4 regions of the Heyndrickxia vini genome follow, and region 2 is predicted to be linked to each of the others. Evidence: riboswitches for the same ligand, from Rfam matches in the RefSeq annotation. Region 2 holds a riboswitch; each other region holds the start of a gene.
The links. A riboswitch is a leader RNA that binds a small molecule or an ion and turns the genes downstream of it on or off. The one in region 2 is predicted to bind S-adenosylmethionine.
Positions count from the first base shown of each region.

Region 1: it holds a riboswitch for S-adenosylmethionine, as region 2 does, so the genes downstream of both, ssuE (NADPH-dependent FMN reductase) here and I5776_RS17960 (aliphatic sulfonate ABC transporter substrate-binding protein) in region 2, are expected to answer to the same signal.
Region 3: it holds a riboswitch for S-adenosylmethionine, as region 2 does, so the genes downstream of both, I5776_RS04975 (O-acetylhomoserine aminocarboxypropyltransferase/cysteine synthase family protein) here and I5776_RS17960 (aliphatic sulfonate ABC transporter substrate-binding protein) in region 2, are expected to answer to the same signal.
Region 4: it holds a riboswitch for S-adenosylmethionine, as region 2 does, so the genes downstream of both, I5776_RS01880 (methionine ABC transporter ATP-binding protein) here and I5776_RS17960 (aliphatic sulfonate ABC transporter substrate-binding protein) in region 2, are expected to answer to the same signal.

Region 1 covers NZ_CP065425.1:2,347,625-2,351,753, forward strand. The annotation lists gene I5776_RS11755 (IS3 family transposase) at 1-225, shown strand, start outside; gene I5776_RS11760 (LLM class flavin-dependent oxidoreductase) at 736-2,094, opposite strand; gene ssuE (NADPH-dependent FMN reductase) at 2,125-2,670, opposite strand; SAM riboswitch class I at 2,753-2,856, opposite strand; gene I5776_RS11770 (ABC transporter permease) at 2,970-3,650, opposite strand; gene I5776_RS11775 (osmoprotectant ABC transporter substrate-binding protein) at 3,668-4,129, opposite strand, start outside.
Region 2 covers NZ_CP065425.1:3,592,650-3,596,778, reverse strand. The annotation lists gene I5776_RS17965 (ABC transporter permease) at 1-727, opposite strand, end outside; gene I5776_RS17960 (aliphatic sulfonate ABC transporter substrate-binding protein) at 742-1,725, opposite strand; SAM riboswitch class I at 1,885-1,997, opposite strand; gene I5776_RS17955 (VOC family protein) at 2,161-2,556, shown strand; gene I5776_RS17950 (hydrolase) at 2,586-2,936, opposite strand; gene I5776_RS17945 (tetratricopeptide repeat protein) at 3,468-4,129, shown strand, end outside.
Region 3 covers NZ_CP065425.1:995,999-1,000,127, reverse strand. The annotation lists gene I5776_RS04980 (homoserine dehydrogenase) at 65-1,105, opposite strand; gene I5776_RS04975 (O-acetylhomoserine aminocarboxypropyltransferase/cysteine synthase family protein) at 1,185-2,480, opposite strand; SAM riboswitch class I at 2,617-2,731, opposite strand; gene I5776_RS04970 (trans-sulfuration enzyme family protein) at 3,021-4,129, opposite strand, start outside.
Region 4 covers NZ_CP065425.1:345,636-349,764, reverse strand. The annotation lists gene I5776_RS01890 (MetQ/NlpA family ABC transporter substrate-binding protein) at 1-427, opposite strand, end outside; gene I5776_RS01885 (methionine ABC transporter permease) at 465-1,127, opposite strand; gene I5776_RS01880 (methionine ABC transporter ATP-binding protein) at 1,117-2,142, opposite strand; SAM riboswitch class I at 2,235-2,352, opposite strand; gene I5776_RS01875 (spore germination protein) at 2,481-2,717, opposite strand; gene I5776_RS01870 (hypothetical protein) at 2,747-2,980, opposite strand; gene I5776_RS01865 (hypothetical protein) at 3,039-3,266, opposite strand; gene I5776_RS01860 (L,D-transpeptidase) at 3,502-3,840, opposite strand; gene I5776_RS01855 (hypothetical protein) at 3,943-4,129, shown strand, end outside.

The sequences.
Region 1 (4,129 bases), 1.2 Mb from region 2:
GGTGACCCATACGATAACGCCTGCATTGAATCATTCCATGCCACAATCAAAAAAGATTTAATTTACAGAAGACGCTTTAAAACAAGAGAGGAAGCTGTAAAGGCAATAAATTACTATATTAGTAGTTTTTATAATGGAAAAAGAAAACATACCACTTTGGATAATTGTTCTCCTAACCAATTCGAGAAAAAACAGCAACAAAATGAAGTGGAGTATACCTCATAAATTAGCCATTTGGTGTTAGAAATAATCAGTCGTGGTTTTGGACTGATTATTTCTAACACCCCAGCAAACGAAGTGCGGTAGTGTTTTATTAAAAAAGTCTCGATTTTTATTGTCTACTTTCTTGACAGAAGACCAACGGAGCGTGTTTCGGGGTAAATAAGCGTAGATTTTCCGATTATGCAAAGAAAAATCCTCTATTTTTACGTTTTTTGCATCATTAGGCGGAATTCGTCCGTCTATTGATGCAATTTTTAGTGCTATTTCTTAAATAAGCGAAATTTCTCCGCTTATTTATCAAACTAGCTTTAGCTTCTAATGAACTTGTACAACTTATAAGGCGGTTTTGGGAAAAAGAAAAATTTTAAAAAAGGCTTAGCGATATTTGTATCTCAAAGCCTTTTTGACTATGCAATATACTGTGAATTGTGTTGTGAAATTTATGTGATTTGTTATGTGTTTACGTTTGTTATTTACCTTTATGCCCCACACACTACAACCGTTTTTTTCATTTTAAACTGGTAATCTGCTATTTCGATGTTGTCTGGCTGGATGATGTTCATTTAAATAATCATTTCCAAATAAATTTTTACGGAATGTCCCTTCTTCATAACTTTTTCTGACTAATCCACGCTCTTGTAGAATGGGTATGACATATTCTACGAAATCTTCAAACGTTCCAGGGGTAATCGCATAGGCAATGTTAAAACCATCTACTCCCGTTACTTCTACCCATTCTTCCAATGAATTTGCAACTGTCGTTGGCGAACCTACAATAACTGGGCCTAAACCTCCAACACCAACAAATTCTGCTACCTCCTCTACAGTGAACTCAGTGTATGATTTCAACGCTGACTGAATAGCATCGTTATTCACATATTGAATTTTTTCTTTTGGATCAAGTTCATCCAAATTCAGTCCCGTCCATCCTCCAACTAAAGATAGTGCACCTTCATAGCTAGCGTATTTTTTGTAATCATCATATTTCGCTTCCGCTTCTTCCTGTGTTGGGGCGACAATTGGGGTGATAAGGGTAAGAATCTTTATTTCTTCTGGTTTTCTTCCCGCTCGAATAGCTTCTTCTCGAAAATCTTGAACAGTCTTTTTTGCACTTTCCATTGTAGTTGCACCAATGAAAACTAACTCTGCATGCCTTACCGCAAATTTTCTGCCTCTAGAGGATGCACCGGCTTGAAAGATAACAGGCGTTCTTTGAGGTGAAGGTTCACATAAATGTGCACCGGGCACTTTATAATAGGATCCGTCATGTTCAATATCATGAACTTTACTCGGATCAGTATAAATGCCCTTTACTTTATCTACAATAACTGCGTCATCCTCCCAACTCGCTTCCCATAATTTGTAGACTACATCCATATATTCATCAGCAATATCGTATCTGTTATCGTGGCTAATTTGTTTATCAAGACCTATATTTAATGCTGCACTATTCAAATAGGAGGTTACTACATTCCAGCCAATGCGACCTTTCGTTAAATGATCTAAAGTAGACATTCTTCTGGCAAACGTATATGGATGTTCGTAGCTTGTTGAAGCCGTTAATCCAAATCCTAAATGTTTTGTTACTTGAGCCATAATCGGAACGACAAATGCCGGATCGTTTACCGGTACTTGTGCACCTTGGCGAACGGCAGGATCCCTTGAGCCTTGATAAACATCATAAGTACCTAACACATCAGCTAAAAATATAGCATCAAAACACCCCTTTTCCAAAACCTGTGCAGTATGTGTCCAATATTCTGCATCTTTATAAGTGGAGGATCGATCATCTGGGTGTGACCATAAACCGGGGGATTGATGACCCGCACAATTCATATCAAAAGCATTTAGATAGATTCTTTTTTTAACCATTTTCATACCTCCTTAAATTTTTTATAAAGATTATGCTGTAAATTGTTTTAACTGTTTAATGGACTTAACAAATCCATCAACCTGTTCAGACAAACGTTGAATCGAATCAATATGTGTAAGAGGATTCCGTTTGTTTGATTTATCAATAGCACTATCTAAAATATAAATTCCTTGTAATGGATTTCCTTTCAATGTTGTGATGAGTGGTTTTAATGCATAATCAAGAGCGAGTAAGTGTGCACCACTGCCACCTACCATTACAGGAAAAACCGGTTTGCCCTTAAGTATTCTTTCAGGCAATAAATCAATTAATGTCTTTAATACACCGGTATAGGACGCTTTATACACAGGTGATCCGATAATGACTCCATCTGCATTTATAATCGTTTGTGCCAAATGATCAATATCCGGACTGTCATAACGGCTATTTACTAAATCTAGAGGTGAGAAATCGACAACTGAAGAATACGCAACAGTAATTCCTTCCTTTTCTAATAAAAATTGAACATGTTTTAACACAAGATCTGTCCTGGATTTATCAGATGGGCTCCCACATAAAATTACTACTTTACTCATTTTACTAACCTTCTTTCTTTTCATATTTTTTCAAATAAAAAGTCCTCTTTTCAAAAGAAAAGAGGACTCCCCAGTGCGTCTACTCTTATCTTCCAAGCGAATGCTTGCTGGAATTAGCACCTTTCTACCTAAGTAGAGGTTGCTGAAGCTTCATCGGGCCAGTCCCTCGGCTTCTCTGGATAAGAATTATTAAGTTTTGTTAATCATAATATTTGAACATTTAATTTGTCAAGATTAATTCTGACCTTTTTTATAAGAATTATAAGATTTATAGTTTAAGCTACAAATTCTATTACATATTATGCAGCTTCCTTCATTTCTACCTTCACTTCTTTTTTCTTTTTAACAGGAGATAAAATTCGTTCTAACCAGCCCATCAAGAAGTCTGCAGCTACTGCCATTAATGCAGTTGGTATTGCGCCGGCTAATATTATCGAAGATCCATTCGTCACATTCGTACCGCGCACAATAATATCACCTAGTCCACCTGCTCCGACAAATGTACCTATCGTAGCAATTCCAATTGCGACAACTAGAGCGTTTCTGAGACCTGCCATAATTACGGATAATGAAAGAGGCAGTTCAACCATTCTTAGTATTTGAAATTTCGTCATCCCCATCGCTTTTCCGGACTCTAACAGGAATTGATCGACATTGACGATTCCTGTATAGGTGTTCTTTAAAATTGGCAAAAGCGAATATAAAAATAATGAAAGGACTACTGTATTCGTCCCTAATCCCATAACTAGCATTAGGACCGATAACATCGCTAAGGCAGGAATCGTTTGGATAATATTTGCAAGTGAAATTACCCACGTACTAAGCCTGCGGTATCGAGCAATTATGATTCCCAGCGGAATGGCAACAATCGCAGCGAAAATCACGCCATACGCTGACATCAAAAAATGTCGGTAAAACTGTTCCCAAACATAGCCACCATTATTGGCATAATAATCAAATAATCCTTGTATTGTATTCAAGTCAAACACCTCCAGCCTTACTCAAAATAGTTATTTTCCTCTAAGAACTTTTTAGCGACGGTAGAAGGCTCTTTCATTTTTCCATCGCTTTCATAATTTAATTGCTGCATTTTTTTCGTACTAATCTTTCCAACCAGCTTTTGTAAGATTCCTTTTAATTCAGGATGTTTTTTTAATACATCATTTCTAGCGACAGGCGATGCATCGTAAGGAGGGAAGAAATGTTTATCATCCTCCAGTACCTGAAGATTATATGCATTAATCCGGCCGTCTGTTGTATAAGCTAAAACGACATCCATTTTTCCGCTTTGAACCGCTTTATAAACGAGTCCGATTTGCATTGGGAAGGTTTGACCAAATTCAAAGCCATACTCCTTCACAAAACCTTCGTAGCCATCTCCTTTTCGTTTTAACCATGAATTATCAACACCTAAACTCAAGTCTTTCACCATTGGTTCTAATTGGGAAACTTTTGATAT
Region 2 (4,129 bases):
GCTGGGGTGAATACGTGTTTTGACCGACGAATAATAAATAGCCAAGCCCTTTACTTGCCCCCATAATTTCAGCGGCTACGACGAACATCCAGCCAAGTCCCAGCCCACTGCGAATTCCGACAAGAAATGAGGGAAGTGCCGCAGGGAGGATGATCTTACGAATAATTTTATAAGGTGAAAAATGATAAATTCTGCCGACCTCAATAAGTTTGCGGTCGACCCCTTGAATTCCGGATACCATATTTAAGTAGACAGGAAAGAATACACCAACTGCAATGAGTATAATTTTTGATGTTTCACCTATTCCCATCCATAAAATAAAGAGTGGTACCCATGACAAAGATGGGATCGACCGAAAGGCTTGAATAATTGGATCAAACAGACTCTCAAATAGTTTAAAATAACCTACAATAGATCCTAGTAAAATAGCGAAGAATGTTCCTATAAAAAACCCAGCAAATACGCGATATAACGTCGCCCCGGTATGCTCCCACAGCGTTCCTTCCCGTGCCATGTCATAAATTCCTTTAAGGATGATAGATGGAACCGGGAGTAGGTGTGCCTCAATCAGTCCCATCCTTCCGGTGATTTCCCAAAGTAAGAGGAGGATGAAAGGGATAATGCTTCCTATTATCCACTTCCTTTTGCCTTTTTTCTTACTTAAAGTTAGTTTTTTAGAGGTATCTCTTCTTCGTACCAATCTTACTTTTTCACTTTGCTCAATCATCTGCCCCGCCTCCTTTATTGATTAATTACCTTTTTCGCATATTTTGGCGTAATCAGCTCATTTACGAGCTTTTCAATATTAAGAGTATCCTTTAAAACTTTCATTTCTTGAAGAATCTTCCCAGCTGCTTGAATCGTTTCAACTTGCTCATTTCCAGGAGTAGGAGAAGAGAAATCATTTCTTTCTAGCTCTTTTTTTGCGACATCACTATCAATTTTTGCTTCCTTTGCAAGAATTCCAGCGGTTTCATCGGGATGCTCAATCGCCCATTTTCTTGCTTGCTCATACGCTTCAATCACTTTTTCAACATATTTAGGGTATTGATCAGCAAACTCCTTTCGGACATTTAATGTTCCATAGCTATTGTAATTTGGTTGACGATAAAATAGGTTTGCTTTCGATTCCAGTTCTAGTTTTGCCATATGTGGATCCAATCCTGCCCAAGCAGTGACTTCACCAGACTGTAATGCACTTGCACCATCACTATGTTGAAGATTGACAATTTCAATATCATTTGGTGATAACCCATTCTCCTTTAATGCACGAAGCAGAAAAATATACGGGTCGGTTCCAATAGTTGCGGCAACCTTTTTTCCTATTAAATCAGCTACTGATTGAATGGATGGATCAAGTGTAACCAGAGCGGTCCATTCTGGTTTTGAATAGATATAAATGGATTGAATAGGTGACCCGTTTGCTTTCGCCATTAGTGCAGCTGCACCAGCCGAAGAACTAAAATCCACACTTTTTGAGTTTAAAAACTCGAGTGCTTTGTTGCTACCTTGACTTAGAACAAATTCGATATCAATCCCTTCCTTTTTAAATAATTTTTCCGCAAAACCTTTGTTTTTTAAAACAAGACTTGTTGGCGAGTAAAATGCGTAATCCAAAATAATTTTTTTAGGTTTTTTATTTTCCCCACTTGCACTACTGGAGCATCCTGAAAGCACACCAAAAATTGTAATGATGCTTAAACAAAAGATAAAATACTTTTTCATTTAAATGACCCCCTTATTTAATTTTATTGATAGGATTACTTGGAATTTGGTATGTAGATTCTGCGAAGTGTAAAAAATGAATGATAGGTGAGAGAAGAAGAGGTGGAAAAATAAATAAGCCCTCTTCCAATAAGAAGAGGGCGAAAAGTAATGGTCCTCCTCTTATCTTCCAGATCATCATGGATCTGTAGGATGTAGCACCTTTTCAAGCAAATCGCTTGAAGGTTGCCGGGCTTCATAGGGCCTATTCCCTCCGCCGCTCTCAATAAGAGTGTATTCGATTTTTAATTGCTGTCCAGCTAGAGTGTCTTCAACAAGGAGCTTTACGCTTTTTAATTGCGTTGTATCTGTGATGAAGTATAAAATAAGTTGAATAGGAAGTCAATTAGTTTTTTTAATTTTTTTACAATGCAGAAAATTGGTAGGAGGATACAAATGAAAAGGATAATCCCACATATTACAATTGAAAATTGCAAGGAAGCTATAGAATACTATGCCGAAGTATTAAATGGTGAGATTGGACATACTCAACTCGCCGACGGAATTGAAATGTTCAAAGGACATGAAGGAAAATACATCCATGCAGAACTCCATTTTCCTAATGGGTTTGCCATTTATTTTAATGATGTATTTGGGAATGAGCCAATCTATGGGAATAATATTGAAATTGGACTCGAATTCGAAAGTGATGAGGAAATCAAGCAAGTATATGACGCAATTTCCAAAGAAGGGGTAGTAAAAATGGAGCTGCAGCAAACATTTTGGAATGCTACCTATGGAAAAGTACAGGACAAATATGGAGTTACGTGGGAATTGAATTATCGAAAATAAAGGGGATAGAAAGGCATCCCCTTTTTAATCTACTTAAAGTTTTCTAATCCCTTAGATTGGGTGTCATCATTCAATATTCCATTATTAATTATATATTGACGTGCTTCTTCATTCCCTAATTGATAGATCATTTGATAAACTTCAGTAAGAATTTGATCATATTTATGATTTTCGGAATCATGGTGATATTCAAGGAAAGGAATATGGGCCCGTGCATATGTTTCTAAATCAGCAGCATATAACTTTTTGAAAAGCTCTTTAAGCTGAGAAATTTCTTTATGGTTAGCAGTAATTTCAAATTGTTGATTTGTTTCAATTGGAGTGTCTAATATTTCACCATTGGTGATATCAATATAATATTTTCTGCTATTCGACTCCATACATTTCATCTCCTTAAGTTTTTTTTTTATAAAACTATCGGTAGCTCCAAAAAAGAAACTTAAAGATGTTTTACCACTAATTTGTCCTCATTAATCATTATTAAGATGTAATGTTAAAATTGATTCTCATCAACTTCCCCATTAATTACTTTAAAGGATATATGAAATATATGTAAGACCGTTTTGGGCAATTAATGACCCTTTTCGAAAGATTGTAGCTTTAAACAATAGTAAAAGCGCAGAGTGGAGCGGAAAGGAACGGTTTATTGTTTATCCACAAAAATATACCAAACACAGGTGCCACCAAAGTACAAATATTCAGCAATATTAAAAGTATTACTTATGTCTCTTGTGCCTGTATCAAAAATGAAAGTAAAATGAAATTTATTGCAAATGTTCATTTGTTAAACTATAAAAATAGAGTTTAGCTACTTGCAGGAAAAGTTTTAATACTGTAACAAAAGGGAAGCATATTTACATATTCTGTCGCATTAATTGATTATGTAAATATGTATTATCGGAGGATATAATATGACTTTTGAAGAGTTATTAATTGATAAAATGTATTATAAAAAAACATTTATGAAAGAGAATGAATTCGACCATCCAATTCGAATCCTTGGTGAAGCATACATGGCGGAACAGCAAAATGAGCTAGCTGAATTATCGTATATTCGTTTCGCCCAAGGAGAAGTGTATTTTCATAATAAAGACTTTGAATCTGCCATTTTTAAATGGGAAAATATCGAAAATGAATTAGAGCCATGGGCGAAAAAAAATATGGCAGATGCCTATTTTGAATTAAGCCTGTACTCTACTGCTGAAGAAATATACCGTTCAATCGTTTCTGATTCCCCAATATTAACGACGGAAATTTCGATTATGCTTTTCTCTATTTATAATGTGCAGGGAGACATGGGAAAAGCGGTTGATACAATTAAGGAAGCTGTCGCCTATAATCCTGATTACAAAAATCTAACAGACATAGCACGCGATTTTTTTGAAAATCAGCAGGATTGGGCAAATGCAGTAGAACTAGCTGTGAACGAAGCAATAAGAACGGATTCTGCAAAATGGTTTGAGGTACTCATTTCCTATAGTTTGGATGAAAAAACAAACCGATTTGCACCAAGTTATTTTAGTAAAGTCCTAGTTTCGTTATATATAGAAAATCAAAGATTGTTTGAATCATT
Region 3 (4,129 bases), 1.7 Mb from region 2:
ATTTACAAGTTTTGCACCTCACAAGTACATTCGTAAGGTTTGGACCCGATTTCTTTTTTTCTGTTCATTTAATGGATTGATATTCCCGTCTTTTCTTTGTTGCTGAGTGTTGGATGATGTCTACAAAATCTTCGATCATCGCACTTGCAGTTGCAAACTTTCCAGCTCCAGGGCCTTGAAGGGTTATTTTTCCGACTAAACTCGCTTCTACTGCAATGGCATTTTCAACACCTTCAATTGAATAAAGGGGATGATTCGAATCAACGATGATTGGCTGAACGGATGCTACTAAAGAGTGGTCATTAAAAGAAATTTCAGCAATATGTTTAAAACGTTGTCCCCGTTTTTCTGCTTGTTCAATCTGTTCCTGCGTGATTGATTTAATACCATCTATTATTACTTCCGACCAGTTAGGTTGTTGATTAATGACTAATTGACTTAAAATCATTAATTTATAAAAAGCATCAATCCCGCTTATATCGTTCGTTGGGTCAGCTTCTGCATATCCCTTATTCTGAGCAAGTTGTAGCGCATCAGCAAACGAAAGCTTTCGTTCTCTCATTTCAGTTAAAATAAAATTAGATGTTCCATTTAATATCCCTTGAATTTTGGTTATTTGATTTACTTGTAAGAGCTGTTTAATGGTTCGAATGATCGGAACGCCTCCAGCTGTCGTAGCTTCAAAGCCGATATTCACTTCATTTTCCTGTGCCCTTTGAATTAGTTCATGACCATGATTAGCAAACATTTCTTTATTGGCAGTAACCACATGGATTCCTTTTTCAATGGCTTGGAGCAAATAGGATCTACCGGGTTCCTCCCCAACAATTGCCTCAAAAATCACGTCTAAATCTGGAATTTCGATAATATCCTCAAAATTGGTTGTCACAAGAATATTCGCATCAATCATTCTTTCTTTTGTTTGATCACGAATAAGAATCGCAACAATCCTAACTTCTTTTCCCAAAAGTTTTCTAAGCTGGGCTTGATGTGATTGAATAGCACTGTAAACACCTTCACCCACCGTTCCAAAACCTAACAATGCAACTTTAATAACTGACATTACTAACTCCCACCTGCCTTTACCAAACTTCATTTCTTTCATCGGGAAGGCATTTTATACAAATCATCATCGGCACCACAAATTTACCAATATATTGAAGTACGGTGCCAGGCACCTTAGATTAAACTGTTACACTTGTTGCTTTGAGAATGGCTTGGTTTAGATCGTCCGTAATATCTTCCACGGCTTCAAGTCCGACGGATAAGCGAATTAACTCTTCCGTCACTCCTGATACTTTTAGCTCTTCTGCACTTAGCTGTTGATGGGTAGTCGATGCCGGGTGAATAATTAATGATTTGGCATCGCCAACATTTGCTACATGTGACCATAATTGAATGTTATCAATGACTTTACGCCCTGCTTCTCTTCCGCCTTTAATTCCGAAATTGACAATGGATCCGAATCCGCCTTTTAAATATTTAACTGCACGGTCATGTGATGGATGTTCTTCGAGACTTGGATGATTGACCCATGAAACTGCAGGATGGTTTTGCAAAAATTGTGCGACTTTACCTGCATTTTCATTATGCTTAGGTACACGCAAGTGCAATGTTTCCAATCCTTGTAATAACAAAAACGCACTATCCGGACTTAAACTTGCACCGAAATCTCGCAAAATTTGTACGCGTAATTTTGTTGCAAAGGCTGCTTGCGGAACATCGACACCGTAGCGGATACCATGATAGCTCAAGTCTGGTTCTTTAAAGTCTGGGAATCGATCACTGTTCCAGTCGAATTTTCCTCCATCAACGACCACTCCGCCAATGGTTGTTCCGTGTCCTCCGATCCATTTTGTAGCTGAATGGATGACTACATCCGCCCCCCACTTAATAGGGTTTGAAAGATAAGGAGTACCAAATGTGTTATCAACGATAAGTGGTACTCCATTTTCGTGAGCAACCTTTGCAACTTCTTCAACATCGAGAACATGTAGGCTAGGGTTTCCGATAATTTCGGCAAATACTGCCTTTGTTTTTGGTGTAATCGCTGATCTAAAATTTTCCGGATCTGTTGCATCAACGAATTTTACGTTAATACCATATTTCGGAAGTGTATTTGAAAACAGATTAAATGTTCCACCATATAAATTTCCAGCAGCGACGATTTCATCCCCTGCTCCGGCAATATTTAGGATGGAGAAGGCAATTGCAGCCATTCCTGAAGACAGCCCAACAGCGGCTGTTCCACCTTCTAATAGGGCAATTCGCTGTTCAAAAACATCTACTGTCGGATTGCCGATTCGCGAATAGATATAACCTTGCTGTTCTAATGCAAATAAACCTTGTGCATGATCGGTATCTTTAAATACATAGGATGTTGTTTTGTAAACAGGAACTGTACGTGAGCCTGTTGTAGGATCCGGTTCTTGCCCTCCGTGCAGTAATAATGTTTCGGGTTGAAATTGTTCGCTTGTCATTTTACATTCCTCCAAAGTTTTTGATTTTTTCGCTAGGCGAGTCGAGAGATTCCTGAAGTGTTATCGTTGGTGGTTTTTATACGAAGGGAAGCAAAAAGCCCTCTTCATAAGAAGAGGGCTCATTAATAGGTTCCTCCCCTTATCTTTCAGATCTCTATTGGATCTGTAGGAATTAGCACCTTTTCAAGCAAATTTGCTTGAAGGTTGCCGGGCATCAAAGGGCCTAGTCCCTCCGCCGCTCTCGATAAGAGTGATACATTTAGTTTTTTTGGAAAATTTAAAATTGCTCTTGTTTTGCATTATAGTAGACGAATTGTTACTTCGTCAACCTTTTTTTTAAAAGTTTTTCTAAAGAATAAACTATGACCGTTACTTTCCGCTACAGGAACCTGCTTTTTCGCGGTGAGAAGTCGAGCCTCATCAGCGCTTTGCGCCTGCGGGGTCTCGACTTTTCCTCTATATCCCGCAGGAGTCAGGTTCCTTTCGCTCCAATCCACTCTGCACTTGTTAAAAGCAACAATCCTTCGGAAAAGGAATTTTTCAAACCGAAGCCTGAATGGCTTTATCAAATTGTTTAATGATATCATCTGCATCTTCAATTCCTATCGAAATTCGCACAACTTGTTGGTTGATTCCTATGTTCTGCTGTTCTTCGAGTGACAGTGCTCGGTGGGAGGTACCTAACGGGTAGGATACGGTCGTTTCAACACCGGCTAAAGTAGGTACAATTTTCACCCAGCCCAACGATGAAAAGAATCGATGGATATCACATGTGTCTGCTAATTCTATTGTGACAATCGCTCCATTTCCTCTACTTGAAAGATCGGTAGGATAATAGACTTTTTTCACATAGGAATTTCGATAGAGTGACTCCGCCAATTGTTTCGCATTTGCGGATTGACGTTCCATACGTAATGCCATTGTTTTTATACCACGGCAAGTAAGCCATGCTTCAAATGAGCTCAAATTGCTTCCGAGATTAACTACCTTTTGACGTGCTTTCGACATTAATTCTTCACAACCAACAACTACCCCGGCTGTTACATCGCTGTGACCACCCAAATACTTCGTCGCACTATGGGCGACAATATGGATACCCTCCAGATAAGGATTCAACAAATATGGCGTTGCAAAGGTATTGTCTACCATTGTATACAACTTATATTCCTCACCTAGTTGCACAAGTTTGTCAATCCGTTCAACACGCAAAAAGGGATTCGTAACTGTTTCGGAATATAATAGTTTTGTATTATCCCGTATTGCGTGCCGAATGGCAGCTTCATCAGCAAAGTTGACAAAGGTTGTTTCAATTCCTAGATTTTTTAATTCCTGCTTTAATAGATGATGTGTACCACCATAAATGTCTTCAGCTGCAACGATATGATCCCCAGCTGAAGCAACAGATAACACACCGGCTAGAATTGCCGACAATCCCGAGGAGGTTGCCACCCCGCTTGGTGCCCCTTCAAGACTTGCCACCATTTGTCCTAGTTCATCTGTGTTTGGATTGCCCGTTCTCGTATATAAGTATGACGCATCACCATCATAAAAACCCTCAAGTTCCTCTAATGAATTAAAAGTAAAAGCGGAGGTTTGAAATATCGGTGTGGTTTTACTTCGAATATGGTTGGTTTTTTTTAAAGATTGAT
Region 4 (4,129 bases), 1.1 Mb from region 2:
AGGCTCGTGCCTGGTTAGACGGATCATTCGGAATAGCAATCTCTCCGCCTGCAGGAATTTCCTTTGGTGATTTGTATTTGTCTGAAAACATTCCCATAGGAGCAATTTGTGTTGTTCCAATTGGTGTAATATCTAATTTATGTTCTTCTTTGAATTGATTTAAGAAAGCAATATGTTGAAATGCATTTAAATCGATGTCTCCATCTGCTAATGCCTGGTTAGGGATCGTATAATCCGAGAACTCTTTTAACTTAATCGTAATCCCTTCTTTTTTTGCTTTTTCCTTAATAATATCCCACATTTGTCCATCCGACCCTGTTACACCAATGGTCACCACTTTAGAGTTGCCACTCGTTTCTTTTCCGCAAGCAGCTAAAAGGGAAAAGATAAATACTGCAATAACACTTAATAAAATTGTCTTTTTCACATTGTTTCCTCTTTCTTCTGATGTTTTGTATTATTCATTATCTTCGCAAGAAAATTTTTGCTAGATAGTTTCCAATGAATTGAGCAATTTGAACAAGGATAATCAATAGCACGACCGTAACAATCATGACAGATTTATCAAATCGCTGATAACCATATGTCATCGCTAAATCTCCGAGACCGCCGCCACCAACAGTTCCAGCCATGGCAGAGAAATCGATTAATCCTACTGTAATAAAGGTTATACCAAGGATTAATGGTCCTAATGCTTCTCGAATTAATACGCCAAAAATAATTTGAAGTTTACTGGCACCCATCGCTTTTGCCGCCTCGATGATTCCAGGATCGATAGACACTAAATTATTCTCGACAACGCGAGCAATTCCAAAGGATGCTGCAATAGTCATCGGAAAAATGGCAGCGGCCGTTCCGATAGTTGACCCCATCACAGCACGGGTCAAAGGACTAATCGCTACTAAAAAAATAATGAATGGAATTGGCCGAATAATATTAATTAAGATATTAAGAATCGTAGAAACCGTTTGATTCTCTAAAATATTCCCCTTTCTTGTCACAAAAAGGAGCAACCCAATGATTGAGCCAAATATTGTTGCAAAAATCAGTGTAAAAATAACCATTGTTATCGTTTGACCGGATGCTTGGAATATCCTTGGCCAAAATGTACTCCAATCAACTTGCATGACTTGTAACCTCCTGCACTTCTACATATTGTTTCAAATGATTAACAGCTCTTCCTATCTCTACTTGATTCCCTTGTAACTCAACAATTAAATTACCAAAGAGAACTTCCTGTATTTCGCTAATATTTCCATAAAGAATATTTACATCTACTTCAAAGGACTTTGCAATGTTTGATAGCAATGGTTTACTCGTCTCTTCACCGGTAAAAATAATCCGGTATAGATGACTAGACTTATTTCCGCACAATTTTTCAAAAAGTTGCGGTGAGATTTTGTCGTTTAGGACGGAGCTAATAAAGTTTTTTGTTGTTTTAGTTGTAGGATTAGTAAAAAGATTAAAGACGCTACCTTCTTCAATCACTCGTCCATTCTCCATCACAGCAACACGATCACATATTGTTCGAATAACTTGCATTTCATGAGTAATCAATAGTATCGTCACATTATATTCCTCATTTACCCTCTTCAATAGTGTCAAAATATCGCTCGTTGTTTCCGGATCAAGAGCCGATGTCGCTTCATCACAAATTAAAATGTCTGGTGAAGTGGCTAGTGCTCTCGCAATTCCCACCCTCTGCTTTTGTCCTCCTGACAGTTGTTCAGGATAATAATTTGCTTTATCAGCTAACCCGACAAATTGCAACAGTTCCGTTACTCTTCTATTAATCTCCTGTTTCGGCACTTTTGCTATTTTTAACGGATAGGCAACATTTCCGAACACCGTTCTTGAGTTAAATAGATTAAAGGTTTGGAAGATCATTCCGATTCTTTGTCTCATCTTTCGAAGTTCCTTCTCTGATAGGGAGAGATTTTCTTGTTCGTTAACAATTACCTTTCCTGATGTTGGCCTTTCTAAAAGATTTACCAGTCGAAGCAAAGTACTTTTTCCAGCACCACTAAAACCAATTACACCAAATATTTCACCCTTTTCGATTGAAAGAGAAACATCCTGCACAGCTGCCACTTCTCTGCCTTTTGACTGAAACACTTTGCCTACACCTTCAAATTTAATCATGTTGCTTGATCCTCCCTTTCAATAAATAAAAAACCCTTCTTCTTATCCAAGAACAGATAAGAAGAAGGGTTCGTATAAACTAACCGATCTACTTCTTATCTTTCGAATCGAAAAAACCCCGATTCGCAGGAATTAGCACGGTATTTGCATAAATGCAAACCCGTTGCCGAGGCTTCAAAGGGCCAGTCCCTCCACCTCTCTGGATAAGTCATAGTCATTTTATTTAATTTTGTAATTTAATAGTCTTAATATTATTTCGAAAAATATAATAAGTCAATAGCCTTTTAAAAATTTGTTAAATTTATTTAGCTGAACTTATACAATTAGAAAAAGTACGACTAAATAACACTATTTTTAACAGCGGGGCTGTCACTTACGTCCGGATCAACAATTGCTGTAATAGGCAAAGTGGTTGGAGATAAATCACCGTTTAATTCTCCAAAAGCTTGGTTTCGCTTATAAGCCGTAAATTGATCAATTGATTGAACTGGCCCAGCGTTTATAACAGAGGAGTTATCGACTGAATTAATTTTAAATCCGAGAAGATTAACAACCATAGGTGTGAAAAAAAACATACATGTCACTCCTTATTTACGACATCAAACTAAACAATACTATTTTTAACTGCAGGACTATCAATGAAATCTGAGTCTAACACGGATGAAACAGGTAAAATTATTCGAACCCCATCACCGTTTTGTTCTCCAATTCCTTGATTCCTTTTATAGGCGACAAAAATATCTAATAGCTGGCATTGCCCGATATTTAATACCGCTGTGTGATCTATTGAATTCAGTTTAAAGGTCTGAAGATTAATCACTGCTGGTGCAAATAACATATTCGTACCTCCTATGTTTTATATCAGACCATCGACCTAAAGGGACAGGGTTAATTGATTATATGCCTTTTGTGCGAAAGAAGTCTTCAATATCGTCATCAATTGTAAAACTTTTAGAGGATATAACAGTGGTACGATCTGATAAAAGTTGACCAATTGGTTGGTTTTTCTTTGCAACCACTCTTCTGCCAACGATAACTGCAGATCCTAGAGTAATTGCACTCGAATGGTCACAACTATTGATTTTCAATTCACTAAGATTAATTTGAATAGGTTCAAAGACCATGATTCCATTTCCCTTTCTTTATTCATTTGGACCATTTTGTTTATCTTTCACACTTGGTATCCAAGAATTTGCGTTTCGTTTAAACAAAATTGATTTGGCTTGACACCTATCCTCCCTTCAAGTGAACCCTTTATAAAATTTATATTCTTCATACTCCAAAGAAGAACCTTATATTTATCTTATCTTTTTGTTCACTTTATTTTTTAGGGCTACATAATTTCCATTGAGTGTAAAATCATGACTGACTTATCCTTACCTTCGTCCCAATCGGCACTATTTTAGATAGGGATAAAACATCTTGGTTATACATTCTAATGCAACCATGGGAGACCAGTTTCCCGATTGATGCAGGATTATTCGTTCCATGAATTCCGTAATGTGGTTTTGATAGTCCCATCCACATTACTCCAAATGGTCCGCCCGGATTTGGCTGCTTATTAATGATTCTATACGTACCCTTCGGCGTTGGTGTTAACATTTTCCCCACACCGATTGGATAGATTTTAACTACCCGGCCGTTATTCAAAAGTGCTAAGCGACGCTTAGATGTAGACACATGTATTTCATATACCATTCGTACCACCTCCTATACCACCATATGAATCATTACATTTTGTTGCCTACCGTATTTTTTTGATAAAATTAAAGGAAGAAATAAAAAAGGAGATATGATGATATGAGTACTACGGAAATAAAAGACTTACAAGCGGAATTGATTCACTTAAAAGAAAAGAACAAACAACTCTATGAAAACAATGTATTGACCGGAATGAAAATCAAAGTCGATGAATTTCTTGCTTCTTTTGAAGATTATTTTAGAGAGAGAGGATTTGTTGTTAGGACAAGTCACCATTCAGTCACGG